One region of the Bacillus sp. mrc49 genome, then DNA from elsewhere that is predicted to be linked to it. Evidence: a T-box and tRNA genes for the amino acid it is inferred to sense, from the RefSeq annotation. Region 1 holds a T-box; the other holds one or more tRNA genes.
What was found. The T-box of region 1 lies ahead of glyQ (glycine--tRNA ligase subunit alpha). A T-box ahead of a tRNA ligase gene usually reads a tRNA of that ligase, here a tRNA-Gly.
Positions count from the first base shown of each region.

Region 1 (12,091 bases):
ATATCCAGGCGATAAAGAAGCACGACCTCGTCTTTGGAATCGGGCCCGCCGGAACAGGGAAGACCTATCTCGCCGTAGTGATGGCGATCAATGCGCTAAAAAATGGACAGGTTAAGCGGATCATCCTGACAAGGCCTGCCGTGGAAGCTGGCGAAAGCCTCGGTTTTCTGCCAGGCGACCTGAAGGAAAAGGTAGATCCTTATCTAAGGCCGCTATACGATGCTCTGCATGACCTTCTGGGGATGGAGCAGACCCAGAGGATGATAGAGCGGGGGACGATCGAAATCGCTCCCTTGGCTTATATGAGGGGCCGTACGCTTGAAGATGCCTTTGTCATTTTGGATGAAGCCCAAAATACGACGGAAGCCCAGATGAAAATGTTCCTGACCCGCCTTGGCTTCGGGTCGAAGATGGTCATCACCGGGGACCGGACCCAGATAGACCTCCCTAAGGGGATGAAGTCAGGATTGGTAAGGGTAGAGGAGATTTTGAAGAATGTCAAAGGCCTTTCCTTCGTTTACTTCGAACAAAGCGATGTTGTGCGACATCCGCTTGTTGCCAAAATCATCACTGCTTACGAACAGGCAAAGGTATAAGAACGAATCCGCCATTTCAATCGGCGGATTTTTCGTGATGTGCCCAAATGTCCCGCCTTTTTCATGAAAAAGTGGAAATGGGGCGAGAGAAGCCTTACATTTATCTAATACGCAGGTGAAAAATAATATGAAAACTGTTATGATTTTACATATCTAGAATAATAACCATCAATTTTTTAGGAGGACCTTCCTTGAATCGTATCCAGAAATTCTTCGCTAAACTAAAAGGGCTATTGGTCCATCGTTTTTTTCAAGTGCTTTTGTTCATCATTCTTGGTGTATTTGCTTATGGGTTAATGTTTTCCAACGTTAAACCGGAAAGAGTCCAAGTGGAGCTTTTTAAGCCCGCGGAACAGACGATCCGTTCAACCAAGACTGTGGAAGATACTTATAAGACGGAACAAGAAAAAGAAGAGATAGCTAAACAGGTGGCGGATGTATATTCGTTGAAAAAAGAGTATGCCAAGAATAAAGTCGACCTGATTTCATCGATTTTCGATACGGCGATCGAGGTGAAAAAGGAAACCGATCCTGATAACGAACATATAAAAGATGGGGAGAAGGAGAATAAAAAGGAAACCTTGAAGACGGATGCCCAAAAGGTTTCCATTCTAAAAGAAAAATTGACTGATGAGGTCAATAAAAATATTGAGGAATCCGTTTTCCTTGCTTTAGTTCAGGCGGATGAAGATGAGCTGAAGATTGCGAGGGACTCCACCATCACTGCCGTGAATAATGTGATGAGCAACAGGATTGCAGCGAGTGATGTCGAAAATGCGAAGAAAAAGGTCGTAGAGGAATTGGGCTATATGAGTATCAGCAGTGATATGAAAAAAGCCTCTAATTCCTTGGCGCGCACGGCGATCATCCAAAATGTTTTCTTTGACAAGGATAAAACGGAGGAACAGCGGAGGAAAGCGATTGAAAGCGTGGAGCCGATCCGAATCCTCCAAGGGCAGATCATCGTTGAGGAAAATCAGTTAGTGGACAGGGACGTATATCGGCAGCTTGAACTGGCAGGTTTTGTGAATACCGAGTCGACCATTTACCCGTATATCGGGCTGCTGTTATTCATCGTGTTGACCTTTGTTGCCTTTTATTACTTTTTCACCTTTTCCATTTCCAAAAAGGAGAACAAGTACAATCAATTATTGATTTTCAGTCTTGTCTTTATCCTTTCAATGGCCATGATGAAAACGATCAGCATTCTGGCGGACATGAAAAACTCGAATTTGGAATATATTTTTCCGGTTGCCATGTCTGCGATGCTCATCAAGATTTTATTGAACGATAAGCTAGCGGTGGCGATGATCATTTTATTAGGTTCTTATGGAACGATCATATTCAATGGAGATACGCCTGGAAATCTCGATATTTCGATGGGGCTTTATATTATTTTCGGTGGATTGACGGCAATACTCATCTTATCGAGGCTTAATTTCAAATCAAAAGTGCTGGTGGCGGGTCTGTTGCTTTCTTTAATCAATATGGCCTTTGTATTTTCGCTTATCTTTATGATGGACGGACATTATACTAGAATGGAGTATTTGTATTATGCTGTTGCCGCCATAGGTTCCGGTGTGGGCTCGGCCGTATTGACGATGGGCCTGCTGCCATTTTTCGAGTCAGGTTTCGGGATCTTATCATCGATGAAGCTGATCGAACTGTCAAACCCGAATCACCCCTTATTGCGGAAGATCCTGATCGAGGCGCCAGGAACCTACCATCACAGTGTCATGGTCGCCAATTTGGCGGAATCCGCTTGCGAGGCGATCGGTTCGAATGGCCTGCTCGCAAGGGTCGGCAGTTATTATCATGATATCGGCAAAACGAAAATGCCGCATTTTTTCATCGAAAATCAGATGAACGGAGATAATCCGCATGATCGGCTGCAGCCTGAAACGAGCAGGGATATCATCATTGCCCATGCCGTGGATGGCGGGGAGATGCTGCGGAGCCATAAATTCCCTAAAGAAATCGTGGATATTGCGGAGCAGCATCATGGGACCACCTTGTTGAAATTTTTCTACCACAAGGCTAAGAAACAGGATGATGCCACGCTTGAAGATGCTTACCGATATCCTGGACCGAAGGCAATCATGAAGGAAGTGGCGGTCATCGGCATTGCCGACAGTGTAGAAGCTGCCGTGAGGTCGATGCAGCATCCGACTCCGGACAAGATAGAAGAACTGGTAAGTTTCATCATTCAGGAGAGGATCCAAGATGGTCAATTTGATGAATGTGACATTACTATGAGAGAATTAAGTATCGTGAAGCATTCCTTATGTGAATCGCTGAACGGTATCTTCCACTCCAGGATTGAATATCCGGAGCTGGATAAATTAGGACAGAAGGTGAAAGAATGATTTTAGCGATCGATTTAATGGATGAAACGAATGAAGTGACGGAAGAAGCGCAACAGCTTGTTGAAAGCATTTTGCAATTTGCGGCAAAAAAAGAAAAGATCGAAGAAGATACTGAGTTGTCAGTTACATTTGTGGACAATGAGAGAATTCGTGAAATCAATAAGGAGTACCGTCATAAAGATGCAGCCACTGATGTCATTTCCTTTGCACTTGAAGAAATGGGTGAAGATGAAGTCGAGATTATTGGAGGGGAAATGCCCCGCATGCTAGGCGATATCATCATTTCCATCGAGCGGACGAAAGAGCAGGCTGAAGAATATGGGCATTCTTTCGATCGGGAGCTTGGATTTTTGGCGCTTCATGGCTTCCTTCATTTATTGGGATTCGATCACATGAATGAAGAAGAGGAAAAAGTGATGTTCACAAAACAAAAGGAGATCTTGGAAGAATATGGACTTTCAAGAGAGGGATAAAAAAAGGTATCCTTTAATTAAAAGTTTCTCTTTTGCCTGTCAGGGAATTTTGGAGGCAGTTCGAACGGAGCGCAATATCAAGATACATTTTGCGCTAACGGCAATCATCCTATTCTTTGGCTGGTTTTTCTCCTTGAATGGGATGGAATGGCTCTTCATATTGGCAGCCATAGCGGGAACGATTGCATTGGAGCTCGTCAATTCAGCGATTGAAAGGGTAGTGGACCTGGTTACAGATCAATTCCATCCATTGGCCAAGCAGGCAAAAGATATTGCAGCCGGAGCTGTATTCATATATGCTATATTTTCTATCATTGTTGGATTGATTATTTTTTTGCCTAAGCTGGGCCTTTAGCTTTCAGTGAGGCACTCAATTTGAAAGGAAGATGAGAATTGAATACGAAAGAATTGATTGAGGAAGCTAAATTAGCAAGGGAAAAAGCATATGTACCTTATTCCAAATTCAAAGTGGGCGCAGCCCTTTTAACCGTTGATGGCAAGGTCTACCATGGTTGTAATATAGAAAACGCCGCTTATAGCATGTGCAATTGTGCCGAGAGGACCGCTTTGTTCAGCGCATATGCACATAATGACAAGGCATTCACCAAACTTGCGGTCGTGGCAGATACAGACGGCCCCGTATCTCCATGCGGAGCGTGCAGGCAGGTTATATCTGAACTGTGTGATAAGGATATGCCGGTTGTTTTGACCAATTTAAATGGTGATATAAAAGAATTAACAGTACAGGAATTGCTTCCAGGAGCTTTTTCACCGGAGGATTTAAATGGATAAATTATTTCAAGATACACAAGAAAAAGGTTACAAATCAGGTTTCATCTCGATTATCGGCCGTCCCAACGTTGGAAAGAGTACGTTCTTGAACCGCGTCATCGGTCAAAAAATCGCCATAATGAGTGACAAACCGCAAACGACTAGAAATAAGGTGCAAGGTGTCCTTACGCAAAACGACTCACAAATGATATTCATCGATACGCCTGGAATTCATAAGCCGAAGCATAAGCTTGGTGATTTCATGATGAAAGTGGCAACGAATACATTGAAAGAGGTCGACTTGATTCTTTTCATGATCAATGCGACCGAAGGATATGGCCGCGGTGATGAGTTCATCATTGAAAAACTTCAAACCGTAAAAACGCCCGTTTTCCTAGTGGTTAACAAAATTGACGCGATGCATCCGGATGAGCTGCTGCCGATCATTGAAAAATATCAACAGCTTTATCCTTTCGCGGCAGTCGTTCCGATTTCTGCACTTGAAGGGAATAACGTCGATACACTGCTTGAGCAAATCAAGGAGCACCTGCCTGAAGGTCCCCAGTTTTATCCTGCTGACCAAGTGACCGACCACCCGGAGCGTTTCATCATTTCCGAATTGGTCCGCGAAAAGGTGCTGCACCTGACGCGTGAAGAAATTCCGCATTCGGTGGCCGTTGTCATCGATTCCATCAAAAAGATGGATAACAGTGATACCATTAATGTGATGGCGACGATCGTCGTCGAACGTGATTCCCAGAAAGGCATCGTCATCGGAAAGCAAGGGAAGATGCTCAAGGAAGTCGGAAGCCGTGCGCGCGTGGACATCGAAAACCTATTGGGCTCGAAGGTATTCTTGGAACTATGGGTCAAGGTACAGAAGGATTGGCGCAATAAAGCCAGTCAGCTTCGAGATTATGGTTTCAATGAAAGCGAATATTAATTAACAAATTTTACGCTTCATGAAAGTTTGGAAAACGGTCAAGCTAATTATATGGTCGGATATTCATATTGCTAGTTAAAAATGAAAGGTGGGCTTTATATGTTGGATTTTACCTGGGAATTATTTAGTGAAACAGGTAATGTGGACACCTATTTGCTGTTTAAGGAGATAGAAGTCGAAAGACAGGAAAGACCCTTGGTACTGAAAGAAGAGCTAGCAGAATTTGATTTTCCCGTTTCATAGGTTAGTCTTGACGAGTGTGGGTGGTGTCTTGGTGTGCTCCAAAAATGTGAAGGCATTGTCATAAGGCGAACTGCATATGGAGAAAATAACAAAATCATTACTATTTATACCCGTGAGCTAGGAAAAATTGGCGTTATGGCTAGAGGGGCCAGTAAACCTAACAGTAGGCTATCGGCCGTCACCCAGCTTTTTTGCTCCGGGTATTTTCTTGTAACCACATCAACCGGACTCGGAAGTCTTCAGCAAGGGGAAATGGTCGACTCGCTCCGGTTCATCAGGGAAGATCTTTTTGCCACTGCGTATGCTTCTTACATCGTGGAGTTGTTCGATAAAAGCGTCGAGGATAAAAAACCGAACCCATATTTGTATGAATTGCTTGCGCAAACCTTGCATTACATAAACGAAGAATATGACGCAGAGGTCTTGAAGTTCATTTTTGAAATGAAGATGCTGCCAGTCAATGGGATTAACCCAGTGCTTAATCAATGTGCTGTTTGCGGGGAAACGGAAGGGGAATTCTCCTTCTCGCTTCGGGAAGCGGGGTTCATTTGCCACCGCTGTCTAGGCAAAGATCCTTATCATTATAAAATTTCACCTGCAGCCGTCAAATTGCTGCGGATATTTTATTATTTGGATTTATCCAGGCTCGGAAACATTTCCGTCAAGCCGGAAACGAAAAAGGAACTGCAGAAAATCATTGATGCTTATTATGAGGAATATTCCGGTCTTCATTTGAAATCAAAAAAGTTCCTGAAACAGATTGATACGATGAAAGATATGTTTTAAGACCTGGCCTATTGACATTCCGTGATAGTTTGTATAAAATTCTAATCATTAAAATAGAAGATTGCGTTGATGGGAAAGAGTATCTGTCATTCTCCATAAAAAGCGAGCCCGGGACGGTGGAAGCCGGGATATGGATTTACAGGGAAGGGCGTTTCCGGAGCATGTTGCTTTGAAAAGAGGCCGTTTTATGACGGCAATTAGGGTGGAACCGCGGGTAAACTCTCGTCCCTATGCATAACGCATAGGGACGGGAGTTTTTTGTTTGCAAAAAACTGTCGATGAACTCCGGTCCTGAATGTACAAAGAGCCGTTTTAAATAATTTGGAGGTGTACAATGAATATTCAAAATATGATTTTAACGCTACAAAAGCATTGGTCTGAACAGGGCTGCATATTAATGAATGCTTATGATGTCGAGAAAGGGGCAGGGACGATGAGCCCATACACGTTCCTAAGAGCGATTGGCCCTGAGCCGTGGAGCGTTGCTTATGTCGAGCCATCACGCCGCCCGGCAGACGGCCGGTACGGTGAGAATCCCAATCGCCTGTATCAGCATCATCAATTCCAGGTGATCATGAAGCCTTCACCTGACAATATCCAAGAGTTATATTTGGATTCACTGCGGGCGTTAGGCATAAATCCGCTTGAGCATGACATTCGCTTCGTCGAGGATAACTGGGAAAACCCATCACTTGGATGTGCAGGCCTAGGTTGGGAAGTATGGCTTGATGGGATGGAAATCACGCAATTTACATATTTCCAACAAGTGGGCGGTCTTGAGTGCAAGCCGGTTTCCGTTGAAATTACATACGGAATCGAACGCCTCGCCTCCTACATTCAAGATAAGGAAAACGTATTTGACCTCGAATGGACAGAAGGATTCACGGTCCGTGATATATTCGGACAGCCGGAATACGAGCATTCAAAATATACGTTTGAGACCTCGGACCTTGATATGCTGTTCCAACTGTTTACGATGTATGAAAAGGAAGCACATCGCCAAATGGAAGAAGGTCTTGTACATCCTGCATATGATTATGTTTTGAAATGTTCCCATACATTTAACCTTTTGGATGCCAAAGGGGCCATCTCGGTGACGGAAAGAACCGGATATATTGCCCGGTGCCGTAACTTAGCGCGTAAGGTTGCCAAAACCTTCTATGAAGAGCGGGAAAAATTAGGCTTCCCGATCCTGAAAGTGAAAGGGGAGAATACAAATGAGCAAGCGTGATTTGTTATTGGAAATTGGTTTGGAAGAGCTGCCGGCCCGGTTCGTGACAGCGTCGATGAACCAGCTGTCGGATAAAGTGCAGAAATGGCTGACGGAAAAAGCGATTGAATTCGGAACGGTTGAAGCTTTTTCAACACCAAGACGTTTAGCGATATTGGTGAAAGATGTTGAAGAATCCCAAAAGGATATCGAAGAAGAAGCAAAAGGACCGGCAAAGAAAATCGCCTTGGATAGTGAAGGGAACTGGTCCAAAGCAGCTTTGGGATTCGTCAGGGGTCAAGGGATGACTTCCGAGGATATTTACTTCAAGGAACTTAAGGGTGTTGAATATGCCCATGTGAATAAATTCATCAAGGGACAGCCGACTTTACAGCTTTTATCCGAGCTTGCTGAAATCATCAGCGGGATGACGTTTCCGAAAAATATGCGATGGGCCGATCAAGAGCTACGCTTCGCCCGTCCGATTAAGTGGCTGATTGCCCTATTCGGTCATGACGTCGTGCCATTTTCAATTGCGGACGTGCAGACGGGCCGTGAAACGAAAGGTCATCGTTTCTTGGGTGAAAAAGCAATCATCGAGAACCCGGCCCAGTATGAAGGAACGTTGACGGAGCAATTTGTTATGGTCGATCCTGATAAACGCCGGCAAGTCATTTTAGATCAAATTAACGGACTTGAGCAGGAAAAAGGCTGGATCATCCCCGTTGATGAATCGTTGCTGGAAGAAGTCAATAATTTAATCGAGTATCCAACGGTCCTATTTGGTCAATTCGAGGAAGAGTTCCTTGAGCTTCCAGCGGAGGTCCTGATCACTTCGATGAAGGAGCATCAGCGCTATTTCCCTGTCAAGGACCAAGAAGGCAAATTACTTCCATACTTTGTAACCGTGCGTAACGGAGATGCCAAGCACTTGGATAAGGTTTCTAAAGGCAATGAAAAAGTATTGCGGGCCCGCTTATCCGATGCAGCATTTTTCTACAAGGAAGATCAGAAAAAAGAAATTTCAGATGCTTTGAAAAAGCTGGACAGCATCGTCTATCATGAAGAAATCGGTACATTAGCCGAAAAAACTGAGCGCGTGACGGAAGTGGCGGGCAAGCTCGCGGACGTCCTGAATTTAGGGAAAGAAAAAGAATTGGCCCTCCGTGCTGCTGAAATCGCCAAGTTCGATTTGGTGAGCCATATGGTTTATGAATTCCCGGAATTGCAAGGTTATATGGGCGAAAAATACGCGCTTCTAAAAGGCGAAGCCAAAGAAGTGGCTGCGGCCATCAACGAACACTATATGCCAAGACATGCGGATGACGATGTACCGCCGTCGGTGATCGGAGCGGTTGTAAGTTTAGCGGAAAAAATGGATACGCTCGCGTCTTTCTTTGCCATTGGCGTCATTCCGACAGGGTCCCAGGATCCATATGCTTTAAGGAGGCAGGCGAGCGGGGTCGTCCAGATTCTTGCTGAGAAGAAATGGGATGTTTCACTAGAGGAGCTCATCGCTTTAAGCCTTAAAGGTCTTGAAGCAAAGGGAATCTTGAAACGAGATGTAGTGGAAGTTAAAGCGGATATGTTCACTTTCTTCAAAGCAAGGATCAAGCATCTCCTGCAAGAAGAGCAAATCCGCTACGATATGATTGATGCAGTTCTTTTCAATGAAGTCGGGTATATCCATTCCATCGTCGAGCGTGCCCACGTCCTCGAGGCGAAAAAGGAAGAAGCGGGCTTTAAAGAAAGCATAGAGGCTTTAAGCCGGGTCATGAACATCGCCGGAAAATGTGATGAAAAAGTGACCGTCGATCCAAGCGCTTTTGAAAATGATCAGGAAAAAGCACTTTATGAAAAGTATCAGCAGGCAGCAAGGCAATATACCAAATCCCAAAATGAAGATGAGCGGTTTGAACTTCTTATTTCACTGCAAAGCGAAATAGAGGCGTATTTCGAAAATACGATGGTCATGGCAGAGGATGAAGCCCTCCGCACTAACCGATTATCGCTTATGAAAGATATCAGTGATTGGGTGGCAAGCTTCGCGGCAATGAATAAAATCATCCTTTGATGAAGTGGGATGCAAGGCAAACGGAAATCCTTTTTTGAAATGGGTTTCCGCCTTTGCCAAAAGATAAATAGGACAAACATGCCTTTATTAAATAATTTAGTATATAATTATTAAATGAATAACTTTTGTTACTTTGCTCTGCGAAACGCAGTGGGGTGGTGATTACAATCCAATTAAATAAGCGTCAGGAAACTATTTTGCAAATTGTTAAAGAAAATGGACCGATCACTGGAGAACATATTGCAGATAGATTGAATCTTACAAGAGCTACACTTCGTCCCGACCTAGCGATTTTAACGATGGCAGGTTTCCTCGATGCCAGGCCGCGTGTGGGGTATTTTTATACAGGCAGGTCGGGTACACAGCTTTTGACGGACAGCCTGAACCATCTATATGTACGAGATTACCAATCGATCCCCGTCGTTGTGGATGAGGGCATCTCCGTTTATGATGCAATCGTCATGATGTTTTTAGAAGATGTCGGGACCATGTTTGTCGTCGATAAACATGCATTGCTTGTCGGCGTCTTATCCAGAAAGGACTTGTTGCGTGCCAGTATTGGCAAACAGGAGCTTAACTCCATTCCAGTCAATATCATCATGACCAGGATGCCCAATATTACGATGTGCTCAAAAGAAGACCTTCTGATAGATGTTGCCAAAAAATTGATAGATAAACAAATCGATTCATTACCGGTCGTCAAGGACACAGATAAAGGCTATGAAGTAATTGGAAGAATTACAAAAACCAATATAACCAAAGCATTCGTAGCTTTGGCTGATGAAGGGTATTAGGGGGCTTGCAAAAGGGATGACGGAGAATATGAAGGGTTCTATTATATATGTTGTATCGGATTCTGTAGGGGAAACGGCTGAACTGGTTACCAAAGCAGCAGCCAGCCAGTTTGCTGGGTCGGCTTTTTCCATAAAGCGAATTCCGTATATTGAAGACGAACAGAACGTGGATGAAGTGATTTCACTGGCTAAGCTAGATGGGGCGATCATTGCTTATACCCTTGTGAAGCCGGCTATCAGGGCGTATATGAAGGCACAGGTCGAACGTGAAAACCTGTCTGCTTATGACATTTTAGGACCGCTCATGGACATCCTCCAGGAAAGGGCGCCAAAAGGACCGCTCAATGAACCTGGTCTTGTAAGGAAGCTGGATGATGATTATTTCAAGCGTGTTGAAGCGATTGAATTTGCCGTGAAGTATGATGATGGCCGTGATCCTCGAGGCATTTTACGCGCAGATATCGTTCTTGTCGGCGTCTCTCGTACATCAAAAACGCCGCTCTCACAATATTTAGCCCACAAACGCTATAAAGTGGCGAATGTGCCATTAGTTCCTGAGGTGGAGCCGCCAGAAGAATTGTTCCTGGTCCCCCCGGAAAAATGCATTGGTTTAAAGATCAGTCCAGAAAAGCTGAACCATATCCGCAAAGAACGGTTGAAGTCACTCGGGCTGAATGATCATGCCATTTACGCCAATGTGGAGCGCATAAAAGAAGAGTTGACATACTTTGATAAAATCATCTCAAGGCTGAACTGTCCGATCATTGATGTAACCAATAAGGCAGTGGAAGAAACAGCCAATTTGATCATCAATATCCTGCAAAACAAAAATCGCTGATCATTACACTTTCATAAATCGGGAAAAACCAAAATGTGAGCTGGACACTTGTAGTGTCAGCTCACATTTTAATGCTAAGCCTCCTTTAGGCGATTGCGAACAAAATTAGAATAAAATTACATATTTCACTTCTTCAATTGCATGAAAATACAAACGTAATTTAAATGTTGGCATCTTCCAAACAAATAGACTATAATAAAAAATTGTGAGAAAAAAGTAATCTTAAGGTTTAGACTTAATTAATAAGGAATAAACTAAAGGTTAGTGAGATGTCAAGGTTTTTATCATAAAAATAATTCGACATGTTCCGTATAATTTTAAATGGGCCCGCTCTGCTTTTAGCGCAATGTGCGGCACATCCACTTAAATTAGCAGGTATTCCTTGAAGAATAATGTTGGCTGTTTTAGAGAAGGTACTCTGAACTAATGCCGAAACATTCACTATATCTTCATAAAGTTTAGGGGAGAAAAAGGATTATGCAGAAAGATGTAGAATTAAAAGGTATGAATGATAAACCTACGATACATGTCGATGCCGATGCATGCCCGGTGAAAGACGAGATCCTCCATTGTGCTCGTTTGCACGATATTGATGTCTGTTTTGTTGCATCATATAAGAATATGATGAATGACCCTGAAGGGAAATGGGTATATGTCGATGCAGACAAGGAAGCCGCGGATCTTTATATAGTAAACTCAGTAAAAAAGGGTGATATTGTCGTTACTGCAGATATTGGATTGGCTGGGACCCTGCTTCCTAAAGGTGTTTACGTTCTTTCTCCAAGGGGAAAGGAATACACGGACGAGAATATTTTCATGCTCCTGGATATGCGTTATCAGTCGGCTAAGCTGCGCAGGCAAGGTAAGCATACGAAAGGGCCGAAACCATTCACGAAGGAAGATCGACTTTGCTTTACAAATAAACTTTTGAAAACTTTGTCGAACTTTGCAGGGAATTAGGAATCCGTATCGAATTAGAAACTATCACCGATATGGC
Region 1 covers NZ_PHNG01000645.1:26,568-38,658, forward strand. The annotation lists gene CVN76_RS07945 (PhoH family protein) at 1-596, shown strand, start outside; gene CVN76_RS07950 (HD family phosphohydrolase) at 788-2,962, shown strand; gene ybeY (rRNA maturation RNase YbeY) at 2,959-3,435, shown strand; gene CVN76_RS07960 (diacylglycerol kinase family protein) at 3,413-3,790, shown strand; gene CVN76_RS07965 (cytidine deaminase) at 3,829-4,227, shown strand; gene era (GTPase Era) at 4,220-5,149, shown strand; gene CVN76_RS07975 (YqzL family protein) at 5,249-5,392, shown strand; gene recO (DNA repair protein RecO) at 5,426-6,178, shown strand; T-box leader at 6,236-6,411, shown strand; gene glyQ (glycine--tRNA ligase subunit alpha) at 6,513-7,409, shown strand; gene glyS (glycine--tRNA ligase subunit beta) at 7,396-9,462, shown strand; gene CVN76_RS07995 (helix-turn-helix transcriptional regulator) at 9,621-10,256, shown strand; gene CVN76_RS08000 (pyruvate, water dikinase regulatory protein) at 10,285-11,094, shown strand; gene CVN76_RS08005 (YaiI/YqxD family protein) at 11,599-12,054, shown strand.

Region 2 (12,091 bases), on a different contig from region 1:
CCTCCTTCCTACCTTCTATGCTAATGTGTATGTATGAAGGCATGGACAAAAACACAACTTCGTAATTGTTAAGAACCCATTTTGTCAGCACCATCGAAAAAAAAACCGCCCCATAATGGAGCGGCTTCTTCATATATATCATTGCGTTTCCAAAGTAAATTGCAGTCCCTTCTCGATTTCGTCCAGAACCTCTGCATCCGTTTCCTTCATTCTCGCCTCTTCCAGCACGGAAACAGCTTCTTCGCGGCCAATTTTCCCCACTGCCCAAGCTGCCGTGCCGCGTATGACCGGACGCGGATCTTCCTTCATGACCTTGATCAATAAGGGCAATGCCGTTACATCCTTGTAGTGTGCCAAAGCTAATATCGCATTTCGTTGAATGGGTTTTTTACCGCGCCAAGAACCGGATACTTGTCCATACGTCTCTTTGAAATCCCGATTAGAAATCGTAAGCAGCGGTTTCAACAGCGGCTTGGCCAATTCCGGGTCAGGTTCCATTTCTTCATGTAAATGAAAATCGATTCCTTTATTTTTTGGACAGACAGTCTGGCATGTGTCGCATCCATACAAACGATTGCCTATTTTCGTCCTGAATTCGTCCGGAAGGAACCCTTTTGTCTGCGTTAAAAAGGCGATGCAGCGCTTGGCATTCAATTGCCCTCCCTGAACGAGCGCACCTGTTGGACAAACATCAACACATTTATTGCATGTCCCGCATTGATTTTCCATCGGCTGATCAGGCTCAAAGGGGAGATTGGTAATCAAGTCCCCCAAATATACATAAGACCCGAATTCCGGTGTAATGATCATGCTATTTTTCGCACTCCAGCCAACCCCGGCGCGCTCCGCCACCGCCCTATCGGATAATTCACCCGTATCAACCATCGATTTTGAGACTGCTCCTGGCGCTTTATCAGTAATGAAATCCTCAAGTAACTGTAATTTTTTTCGCAGCACGGCATGATAATCCGTTCCCCAGGAAGCCCGGCAGAAAATCCCCCGCCGTTCACCTTTTTTACTTTGCGGAGCATTCTTCAATTTCGAAGGATAGGCCAGTGCAATCGAAATGATGGATTGCGGTTTATCGAATATCAATTCCGGCCTGACTCTTTTTTCGATATCCGGTTCCTCAAACCCGGATTGATACCCCAACTCTTGTTGACGAATGAGCCGACTTCTCAACTCGGTAAAGGTGGTAGCCGATGCAAAACCGATTTTATCGATACCGATCTCTTTACTATATAAAATCACTTCTTGCTTGAAAGTATTCATATCCATGATTATCACCTACGTTCATTAAGTATTCCCGTCGAAGCTTGCATTCATTTCAAACCATTGCTATCTATGATAAACTAATTGCAATCATTTTTGGAGGTGAAACGCTTGGAAATTAACATATCCGCTGATCTGAGCAACAAAATCCCTGGATTCAAAGTAGGGATCATCACATATGACAACATCGAAGTAGGCCCCTCGCCACAAATGGTGAAAGGGAGACTGCAATTGTTTCAGGAGGCTCTCTTCTTCGACCTTGAAGAAAAGGAATTGAGCGATTTTTCCGGCATTAAAGAGTGGCGAGCGATCTTCAAGGCGACAGGAACAAACCCATCACGTTATCGCCCTTCCGTGGAAGCCCTATATCGCCGCGTCAAAAAACAGAATTACTTGGCGCCCATCCATTCGGCTATCGATTTAAATACCTTTTTCTCCCTTTTATATGAGGTTCCGATTGGTATTTATGATGCGGATAAATTGGCGGGAAAAATCTCAATTAAAATTGGCGAGAGTGCCGATGGCTATGTCGGTTTGAACGGCCGCCTGAATTCACTGGATAATATGATCGCTTCAGTCGATCATGAAGGTCCATTTGGCAGTCCTTACGTTGATTCAGAGCGAACGAAAGTCACCGAGGAAACGAAAAGAGCCATCCAAATCATTTATCTACAACCTAAGACACCAATCGAGGAAGCCCGTCAACTAACGAAATCGCTGATGGACATGTTCCTTGAAATACATGGCGGTGAAGGAACTTACTCGATTATAGAAGGATAGCCAACATTCAACAGACATAACCCCTACCGGTATCGGAAGGGGTCTTTTTGAGTCATTCAGAAAATACTTTTAGACAGGAACCATAAAAAAATCCCACTGTAAACAGTAGAATTCTCATGATAATATTTAAACGCAAAGCTTCGTTCTCCAGGTAACGAAACCCTACGTTATGAGTATGTATTGGAGCGGGTGAAGGGAATCGAACCCTCATCATCAGCTTGGAAGGCTGAGGTTTTACCACTAAACTACACCCGCATGTGTTTGTAGAACTTTGTCGAATCACCAACAAAATCAATTATATAGTGTAATGCGAATAAATGCAATAGTTCTTTTTAAAATTATTAATATTATTGACAGATACCGATCCTATATTCTTTTATTCTAGTAAAGATGATAAAAAGTCCCCTGAATCAGTGAACTTTTTCAATCATCCCCTTTGAACTTAAGACCAAATCACTTCCATTAGCCGTGGGTAAACCTGCTGCGCCGTTTCCAATAGCATGATTAGCTTCCTGAACGCAAGATCCGGGATGAATTCACCTTCGATCGAGTATGAATAACGGATAGAAATGGTCCCGTTTTCTTCATACAGCTTTGAATACCTGAAGTTCGCATTATATTCATTTAACAAAGTATGTACAGCCTGCATCTTATCGGGATTTTTCAACTCGGCGACATTAAAGCAAAATAAGTCGGCCACATTTTCATCTTGATTGAAGGCAAATACTAGCAGGACCTTCCAGCCATCCTTTAACTTTTGCTCCGCTCTAAAAAAGGTCGTGCCATCTTCATTCAGTTCATTCATATAGATTTTCTCACTAGTTAAAAAATCACGAAATTCAGCAACGTTTGACATGGTTCATCACCTTTCTGTATGTATGTACATTTTATACTGAAAATTGGCATTTTTACAGTCTTTTCTAAAAACCTTATTCTAGGGGCTCAAGCATGTTAAGGAAAACGGGCCTCTTTCGATTCGATACCGAAAAAGGCCCGTTTCCTCAAGCTTAATCGGAAAACCGATTAACTTTTTTATAGCTTTGCGAACATGGGCTCCGCGACTTTCACAAGCTGCTTTCCGAGGTTCGTTCCTTTAAATAAGCCTAAAAATGCATCAGGCGTATTTTCAAATCCTTCAATAATCGTTTCTTCATACTTCAGTTTTCCTTCTTGAACCCATTTCCCTAATTCCGTCGCACCTTCTTTGAAGCGAGAAGCATAATTTCCAACAGTGAATCCTTTCATGGTGGCACTTGTTTTGATCATGGCCGATTGCAGACGAGGCCCTACATCTTTCCCTTCTGCATTATAAGAAGAAATCGCCCCGCATAGCGGGATTCTGGCATTTGTATTCAATAGAGTGAACACGGCATCTGTGACTTCTCCGCCCACATTATCGAAATACACATCGACTCCATCAGGAACAGCTCGTTTTAAATCATCCACAAAACTATCTTTTTTATAATTAACGGCTCCATCGAAGCCTAGCTCATTCGTCAAGTACTCTAGTTTTTCATCCGATCCGGCGATACCGACGACCTTCGCGCCTTTAATCTTGGCTATTTGTCCAACAGCCGAACCAACAGCACCTGCCGCTCCGGAAACCACGACCGTTTCACCTTCTTTTGGCTTACCGATATCAAGCAAACCGAAGTAAGCTGTCAGCCCTGTCATTCCAAGAATACCCAAATAGGTTGTGACTGGAGCAATTTTTGGATCGATCACGCGGATTTCCTTTTCCGTGACGATTGTATATTCCGCCCAGTCGATATTGCCAACAACCACATCTCCCTTTTTGAAGGAGTCCGATTTAGAGTCCACCACTTCGGCCACGACGCCGCCAGTGATAGGCTTATTCAATTCAAATGGTGCAATATATGATTTGGTATCTTGCATTCTTCCTCTCATATATGGATCTACCGATAAATAAAGCGTCCGTACTAAAATCTCTTGACCTTTTGGTGTGGGAACATCACTCTCCACAAATTTAAAATCTTCTTTCGTTGGCATACCTTTTGGACGATTTGCCAGGGTGATTTTTTGTTGTTTGGATTGTGTCATCATTCGTTCCTCCTTGATTTATAAATACGTAATATCGAAAAATAAGCGTATCACCGATAAAGTTCCATAGTCAAAGGATATGACTTCCTAATGCTTCCATTCCACTTCACGTAAGCTCTTCCTGTTTTTTTGGTCTTACGTCCGCAGCCCGTACCTTATTCGCTTTTGATATCTCTCACATGGTCCTTACTATATCCTTTTGCTGTGTGAGTCATCCATACTAGTGCTTCTGTATAGAAAATAGGCATCCACATTAGTTCAATTTCAATTATTTCACATAAAATATCATGACTTAATTTAAATGGAGGTTTAGAAATGAAAAATAATAACTCATGGCAACAGCCAAACTGGGGTCAATGTCCACCACAGCATTGCCCGCCGCAATATTGTCCGCCCAACGTTAGTCCTACTCAATATGACCCGCCGCAGGTTTCACCAACAAAGCAATACGTTAATACAAACGTCTCGAACACGGTTATACCTGTAATCCATCCATCTCATACCAAAACGGTGAACAAACATATCAACACGTATAAACATTATTTCCCGCATACTCAATCTGTAGTGAATGAGTGCTGCACGCAAAACCTCATTTGTGAAATGCCGCATAATCCTTGCCCTCCACATCCTTGTCCGCCAAACCCTTGGCACTCTCCGATGCCCTATCGGTTCTGACCATTAAAAAGCCCCTATAAGGGGTTTTTCTAATCCCTTCTTTTCCCTTACGACATCGAACTTCTGGAATACTGAACCGACAAGATCAAGGGGAATGGTAGATGACTGTATGGTATCTTGTATAATCCTGACAACCGATATTTGTGGTGACATTTCCTTTTTCAAATATTATCGCATCCGTTATTTCGTTACTTTCCACCACTTAATGACTTCTTGCTTTAATACTGAATTAGTCGAACCAGGGGAGGTTTAGCATTAAACGATTCGTCAATATACATATTTTCCTACAGCTGAAACATGAAAAAGGTCTCGGAAGGAAAACCATTCCGAAACCTTTTTGTTATCCCAATTTAACAACTTCCCTTACATGTTTGTTTGAGATTCTCCTTCTTTTTTAGGTCCCGGTTTTAGGGCAGAAGCCCATAAAACCGTAAGTCCGCCTATGCCAATGCCTACTAAAACAGCTGTAGGATGATTCCAGCTTAGCCCCTTGTCAAAGAAAAATAACTCACGCAATCCATCAACCATGAAGCGCATCGGCAGCCAGGAATAGATCCAGTTAGTATAAAAAGAAGACATCAGCTCTGGGGCCATCGACAGTAGCGGGGCTCCAAAGAAGAGGATAATGACGAATAACGGCAATCCCTTCATTCCCAGCCAAGAAAGGGCAGCCGAAATCATTAAGAAGAAGCTGAAATAAGCAATGGATAGGAACCAAGCAATGCTAGTGAAATTGGGAATATGCATCCCCACTGCATCAGCCATCCACGTCAAACCAAAGCCTACCAAAATGGCGATCACAGCACCTATGAGCACCTGTACCAATTGATTCGCCAATTTTTCTCTCCGGTTTGCAAACGGAAGTTTATTCAGCATGATAGTAAGGAAAGCGGCACCAGCTATGCATGCCATCCAAAGCGGCTGGAATAGCGACACGGGCGCATTCCCATTGGCGCTATGTGTTCCTGTTTCATTTACATTGGTTACATTCTTTGTAATCGGTGTTGCTATCGCAGCAGCTTGCTTTGTCGTTAGTGTACCTTCTTGTTTTTCGAATCCTGTTAGAATCTGGCTGCGGATATTGGTATTCATATTGTCAACGATTCCATTTAGCATTTGTCCCGCAAGAGTGGATGCCATCGTGTTCATACCTTGGTTCACCAAAATTTGAACTTCAGGTGATGAAGGCTTTGGAGTTTGAAGAGATGCTTGCTTTTGACTGAAGTCTTTTGGAATGACCAATGCCGCGTAATATTTCCGCTTGTCTAAACCATGCTTAACTTCTTTATAGCTTTTTACGGTAACCCAATCCACAACGGGTTCTTCACCTGATTTAGGTTCAGCTGAAGTTTTAATCATGTCAGCCATTTTCTCACCCATATTTACCTTTGTTTGATCGGGCAGTGTCACTCCTTGATCTTCATTAACAAAAGCAATGGGCAGGTTTTTTGGCGTCGGATTCACGGACGGAATCAATGTCAGGCTAAATATAAGAACAACTGCCAATGCAATTATGGGTGCTAAAAACACCATTTTATTTTTTACCATTTTCATAAATTTATCTCCTTTTTCCTTTTCTTTAACATCCAGCACTCCATGATCATTAAGTAATGCACACAGTGTTGTTTTATTATCACTATGTAAATTATAATTAAATAAGGGATTTACGCAATAAACAATATGGAAGCTTACGTCCATTACTTAACACAAAGTCATGTATTGTTCATTATTATTGAAAAAAAAATGAAAGTTGGTAGGTTGCCCATGTCTGATCAAAAAACGGATAGACGCATAATCCGTACAAAAAGAATGATACGAGACGCCCTCACACATTTAATGGAAGAAAAGGGATTTGAACGAATTACGGTTAGGGATTTAACGGAAAGGGCCGATATTAATCGCGGAACTTTTTATTTACACTACCAGGATAAATACGATCTATTGAAAAAGAGCGAAGACGAGATCATCAAGGAAATGAAAGAATTTTTCAAAGAATTAAAACCAAAAATGCTTGTTGATTCCCAATTACTGAACGAACCGATACCTTTAGTGAAGTTATTTGAGTATATAGAAGAAAATGCCCAATTCATGAAATTAATTTTAGGCCCAAAAGGAGATCCCGCCTTTCAAGTGAGAATAAAACAATTTATGAAAACAAACTTTCTTGAAAAAGCGATGAAAAACCTGAATCATGAGTCACTCTTAGTTCCAATTGAGCACCTGATGGCGTATGTCACTTCTGCCCATCTCGGTGTCATTCAATACTGGTTGGAAAACGGCATGCAGCAGCCCCCTCAAGAAATGGCCTCCACTTTAATAAAGATAACGTACTTTGGTCCGGTATATGTGGCCGGTCTTAAGGAGGAATTAAAACCTCAGATTGACGGGGGGCAGTGACGAAGCAACTTAACCAGATTAATCGCCTATATTCAATCAAACAAAAGAGCGTGTTTTAAAAACCACTAAAACACGCTCTCAATACGATTGAATAAGAATGCTTTTCCTCCGTACACACTTATATATGAGACTACCTGATAATATTTCCTTCTTTTTTGTCTATACCTTCATGTTCATTCAACTTTTAGTCGATTTCTCCAGTAATAAAAAATTGACTTCCTTTCATCACGAACCTAATATGGGTAAGTCAGCTTTATGGAAGGTGGTTAATGATGAACGTTCAGGCCCTTTTGCAAATGAATACGATATTTATTAGCATCCTAATTGAATCCCTTCCCTTCATTCTATTGGGGGTCCTTATCTCTGGAATCATACAAATCTTTGTGTCGGAAGAGATGATTGCAAAGATCATACCGAAGAATCCGATTTTGTCTGTTTTATCGGCAATAGGAGCAGGGATTTTCTTTCTTGCATGCGAGTGTGGAATCGTCCCGATTACCCGCCGCCTGATCGCTAAAGGCGTTCCTCTTTCAGCAGCGATCGCCTTTATGCTTTCTGCACCTATATTGAATCCGATTGTTCTGTTTTCAACCTATATTGCATTTGGAAATGATTGGAGCATGGTTTTCTATCGTGGCGGCATTGCAGTATTGGTTGTGATACTCATTGCTTTCATCATATCTTTCCAATTCAAGACCAATCAGCTTAAACATGAACACATCGTGCATACACATCAGCATTCCCTTACTGTCAAAGGCAAGATTACAGGAATGTTCAAGCATTCGATCGAAGAGTTCTTCTCTGTAGGAAAGTATTTAATCATCGGTGCACTCTTGGCCGCTGCCATACAGACCTTTCTGAAAACATCCGTATTGCTTGATATCGGTCATGGAAATTTATCCGGGAATGTGGTCATGATGGCTTTGTCTTATGTGATGTCCCTCTGTTCTCAAGCAGACGCTTTTGTGGCAAGTTCTTTTAGAAGTACCTTCTCCCCTTCTTCTCTTGTTGCTTTTCTTGTGTTCGGGGCCATGTTCGATATTAAAAATACAATCATGCTTTTAGGTACCTTCAAAACAAAATTCGTTTTATGTTTGTTGGCTTATATTTTCATCGGGGTACTAGGTTTAACCTTATTGTTTATTTCTTAAAGAGGGTGTTTTTATATGGGAAGATTATTCATATTACTTGGACTGACTTTTTTATTCATGCACTTACACGCCTCAGGGAATATATCGAAATACATTAATATGGAGTATTCTTATGTTTCACAGATCGCGATCTATATACTGGCCATTTTCACGATAATGGGGGCCTACTTATTTTTCAAAGAAGAGGATCAGGAACATTGTGATGATTGCCAGTGCGGCCATGATCACAACCAGGATAACAAGAAATGGAAAAAGGCCATGACGTATACCCTCTTTTCACTTCCCATCTTCACTGGACTCTTTTTGCCCGTTGCCACAATGGATTCCAATATCGTGGAAAAAAAGGGGTTCCACTTCCCTGTGTATGATGACTCGGATGAATATAGCCAGCATCAATTCCTGCAGCCAGACACCAGCCTTTATTACGGCAAGGATGACTATTTAACCTTAATGGATCAATCGCTCAAAAGCTTAGGCAAGCATGATAGCCTTCGGTTGACCGATCAAAACTACCTTACCGACTTGGAAGCGATCTATTACTCTCCGGGCAAGTTCACCGGTAAGCAAATTACGTTGACAGGATTTTCGTATCATTCAGATGATCTAGCCAAAAACCAGGTATTCCTGTTTCGCTTTGGGGTCATTCATTGTGTCGCTGACTCCGGGGTATTCGGCATGCTGATCGAATTTCCTGAAGGGATGGATCCTAAAAATGATGAGTGGTATTCCGTGACAGGTGAGGTGGAGACCATGTATTATCAACCTTTCAAGAAAACCATCCCCGTTCTTAAAGTATCATCACACAGCAAAATGGCTGAGCCTGATGACCCCTATGTATATAGACAATATTAAGACAAAATTAAAAAGGGAAGGAGCATGCCCCTTCCCCCAAACTGGAGGCAAAACTCAACGGAAATCGAGTTTGCCTCCAGTTTTTTTAGTTTTATTAAATCAAATGATTCCTTCCCGCTGCAGGCGCTTAGCTTTACAGGGGGCGGCCAAGGTGCCATCTGCGCTCGTTGTCTTGTCTGGACACGCTTTTGTTAGGCGGGAACACGGACACTCGTTCATTTCTAGCCAAGGTCACGTCTCTTGATAAAGCTCACACTAATTCTTTTCAAGCTCATCCAGCCATCGCTTTGTCGTCGTGGCCATTTCCCTTTGCTGTTCAATAGCGGAGATTTTTGCTTCCTTATCTCCTTTTTGTTTTCCGTACATTCCAAACTGGGCGTGGTTCCCCCCTTTTATTTTATGCATGGTCGTTTCTTTTGAAAGCAAGTGTTCATTTTCTTTAATTTTTTCGACCGTTGACAGCCCGTCGTATTCAGCGTACAAGGAAAGGATCGGCATGTCTATGTCGGTAAAGTCACTTGACTTGCTAGGATAAGATCCGAGGAAGATAATCCCTTCCACCTCATCCTGATGCTTATAAGCGTAGGAAGCGGCCGCCACTCCTCCTAGAGAATGTCCCCCGATATACCATTGTTTCATTTGCGGGAATAACTTTTTGGCATCCGCTGCCTTATTCACGTCCAATAGGGCAAAATGGAAGGCAACGTCCGCAATCATAACCGTGTACCCTTTTGCTGCCAATTGTTTCGAATAATAGGCATAGGCTTCAGGCTCTACTTTAGCTCCTGGATATAGAACAATCCCAATCCCATTGCTCTTCTTAGGTTCAATGGTGACAAAATCGTCTTGAACCTTCCATTCCTTCTCGTTGACTAAAGCATGCAACTGCTTGGTTGGTTTATATGTTTGTTCAGACCAAATATAGAACCCCCCAAAAGCAATCAATAAAACAGCAATCAGACTTATAAGACCATATTTTATTATTTTCTTCATCATTACCTCACCTTAACCATTCATTTTAACTACAATTCTTATCATACCCATCAGCATTTATAAATCAAGGAACATCCTCATTTCACAAAATTCACAATAGGCAACGTGAAGCTTGCCCAGGGCGGATCGTGACCGATGGGAATATTCAAAAGGGAATTGGTTATATTAACCTAAAAAGAATATAAGGGGAAACACCATGAAGAGCGTAGAGAATTTATCGGATTCCCTAAAAATTAATATAGCTTCCATACAGAAATCCTTCCATTTGAATAAGGAATTGATCGTTCGACCGATTTCCCCACCTTTACTAGAAGTGAAGAAGGAAATTTGTATGGTTTATTTAGATACCATCGTGGATAAGGCTGCCATACAGGAGCATATTTTGCGCCCATTGTTGCATATGAACGTAATTTCTGCTGCTCATCCACTCAATGACATTACCAATACCATCGAAATATCCAATATCTGTGTGATTAATACACATACTGAACTCATCAGTCACCTGACGAACGGAAAGACGATTGTACTGATTGACGGGATCGATCGATGCATATCCGCTGATACAGAAGACTGGAAAGACAGGGCATTTACTTTTCCACAATCCCAGCGGGTCTTGAAAGGGCCACAAATCGGGTTTACGGAACTTGCTAAAAATAATATCTCCTTAATAAAAAGAGGACTGAAAAATGAAGACCTCGTGATAGAGGAACAAACAATTGGAGAGGAAACGAATACAAGCATCTCCCTTATGTATCTTGCGAATAAGGTCGATCAGGAAATATTGGAAACGATCAGGAACAGAGTGCAATCGATCGAGCTTTCATCCATCTTGGATTCTTCCTATATAGAAGAAAGCATCAGCGGCGATCAGATAACATCTTTTCCCTTGGTATTCACCACGGAGCGTCCGGATGTTACCTCTGGTCATTTATTGGAGGGGAAGATTGCGATAATTTGTGACGGATCTCCAAACGTCCTCATCGTTCCTGCTCTATTTATTCAATTTTTGCAATCACCTGAAGACTATTATGAAAAATCATTGTTCGAAATGACCCGATTGATAAGGATCTTTTCTTTCATCGTATCCATTTATTTAATCCCGTTATACATTGCCCTTACCTTGTTCCACCAGGAGCTGATCCCAAGTGAACTATTAATCAATTTGGCAGCCCAGCGCCAAATCGTTCCTTTGCCTGTCGTGCTGGAAGTGATTGTGTTCATGTTATTATTTCAAGTGGTTTTAGAGAGTTCGATACGCTTGCCCACGGGAATCACGTTGGCCTTTTCCATCATCGGAACATTGATATTAGGGCAATCTGCCGCTGATGCGGGATTGGTCCAGCTTGCTTCATTGGTCGTCGTTTCAGCTACATATGTATTGAATTTCGCTGTACCGATACACCCCTTTGCCAATAGCGTTAAAATGATCCGGTTTATTTTCGTGTTTTTAGCAAGTATATTCGGCATATATGGAATCATGCTCGGCACATTTGTCCTGGTAAATCATTTATGCAGTTTAAACAGTTTTGGGGTGCCTTACTTATCCCCCATCGCTCCAGTGAAAACTGTCGATTTAAAAGACACATTTGTCCGGCTTCCATTAAAGAAAATCATCAACACGACAAAAAAATACAGCAAAGATGACCTGATCAAAAATCATAAAAAATGAGGGAAATGAATGAAATACCTCTATTTAATTTTTATCATTTTATCCGTTGCATCCATTTTCTTCTCTCAAGAGGACAAGCATGAATTGAATCAATCGTCTTTCTCATTTGCACTTGGGATTGACTATGAAAAGGAAGGCTATGTCGTTTCTTTACAACTCATCAATCCAGGAGAGATTTCCGGTGAAAAACTATTGAATAACTCTCCTTACATCGTGTATAAGGCAAAAGGGAAAACAATAG
Region 2 covers NZ_PHNG01000765.1:8,776-20,866, reverse strand. The annotation lists gene queG (tRNA epoxyqueuosine(34) reductase QueG) at 139-1,278, opposite strand; gene CVN76_RS23385 (B3/B4 domain-containing protein) at 1,384-2,052, shown strand; tRNA gene CVN76_RS23380 (tRNA-Gly) at 2,234-2,307, opposite strand; gene CVN76_RS23375 (YbjN domain-containing protein) at 2,495-2,908, opposite strand; gene CVN76_RS23370 (NADP-dependent oxidoreductase) at 3,085-4,113, opposite strand; partial or broken gene CVN76_RS23365 (CotD family spore coat protein) at 4,429-4,665, shown strand; gene CVN76_RS23360 (YhgE/Pip domain-containing protein) at 5,152-6,336, opposite strand; gene CVN76_RS23355 (TetR/AcrR family transcriptional regulator) at 6,553-7,185, shown strand; gene CVN76_RS23350 (permease) at 7,455-8,336, shown strand; gene CVN76_RS23345 (TIGR03943 family putative permease subunit) at 8,352-9,188, shown strand; gene CVN76_RS23340 (alpha/beta fold hydrolase) at 9,444-10,181, opposite strand; gene CVN76_RS23335 (spore germination protein) at 10,378-11,850, shown strand; gene CVN76_RS23330 (Ger(x)C family spore germination protein) at 11,860-12,091, shown strand, end outside.
Region 2: it encodes a tRNA-Gly, which carries the amino acid that the T-box ahead of glyQ (glycine--tRNA ligase subunit alpha) is inferred to sense. The anticodon was not compared.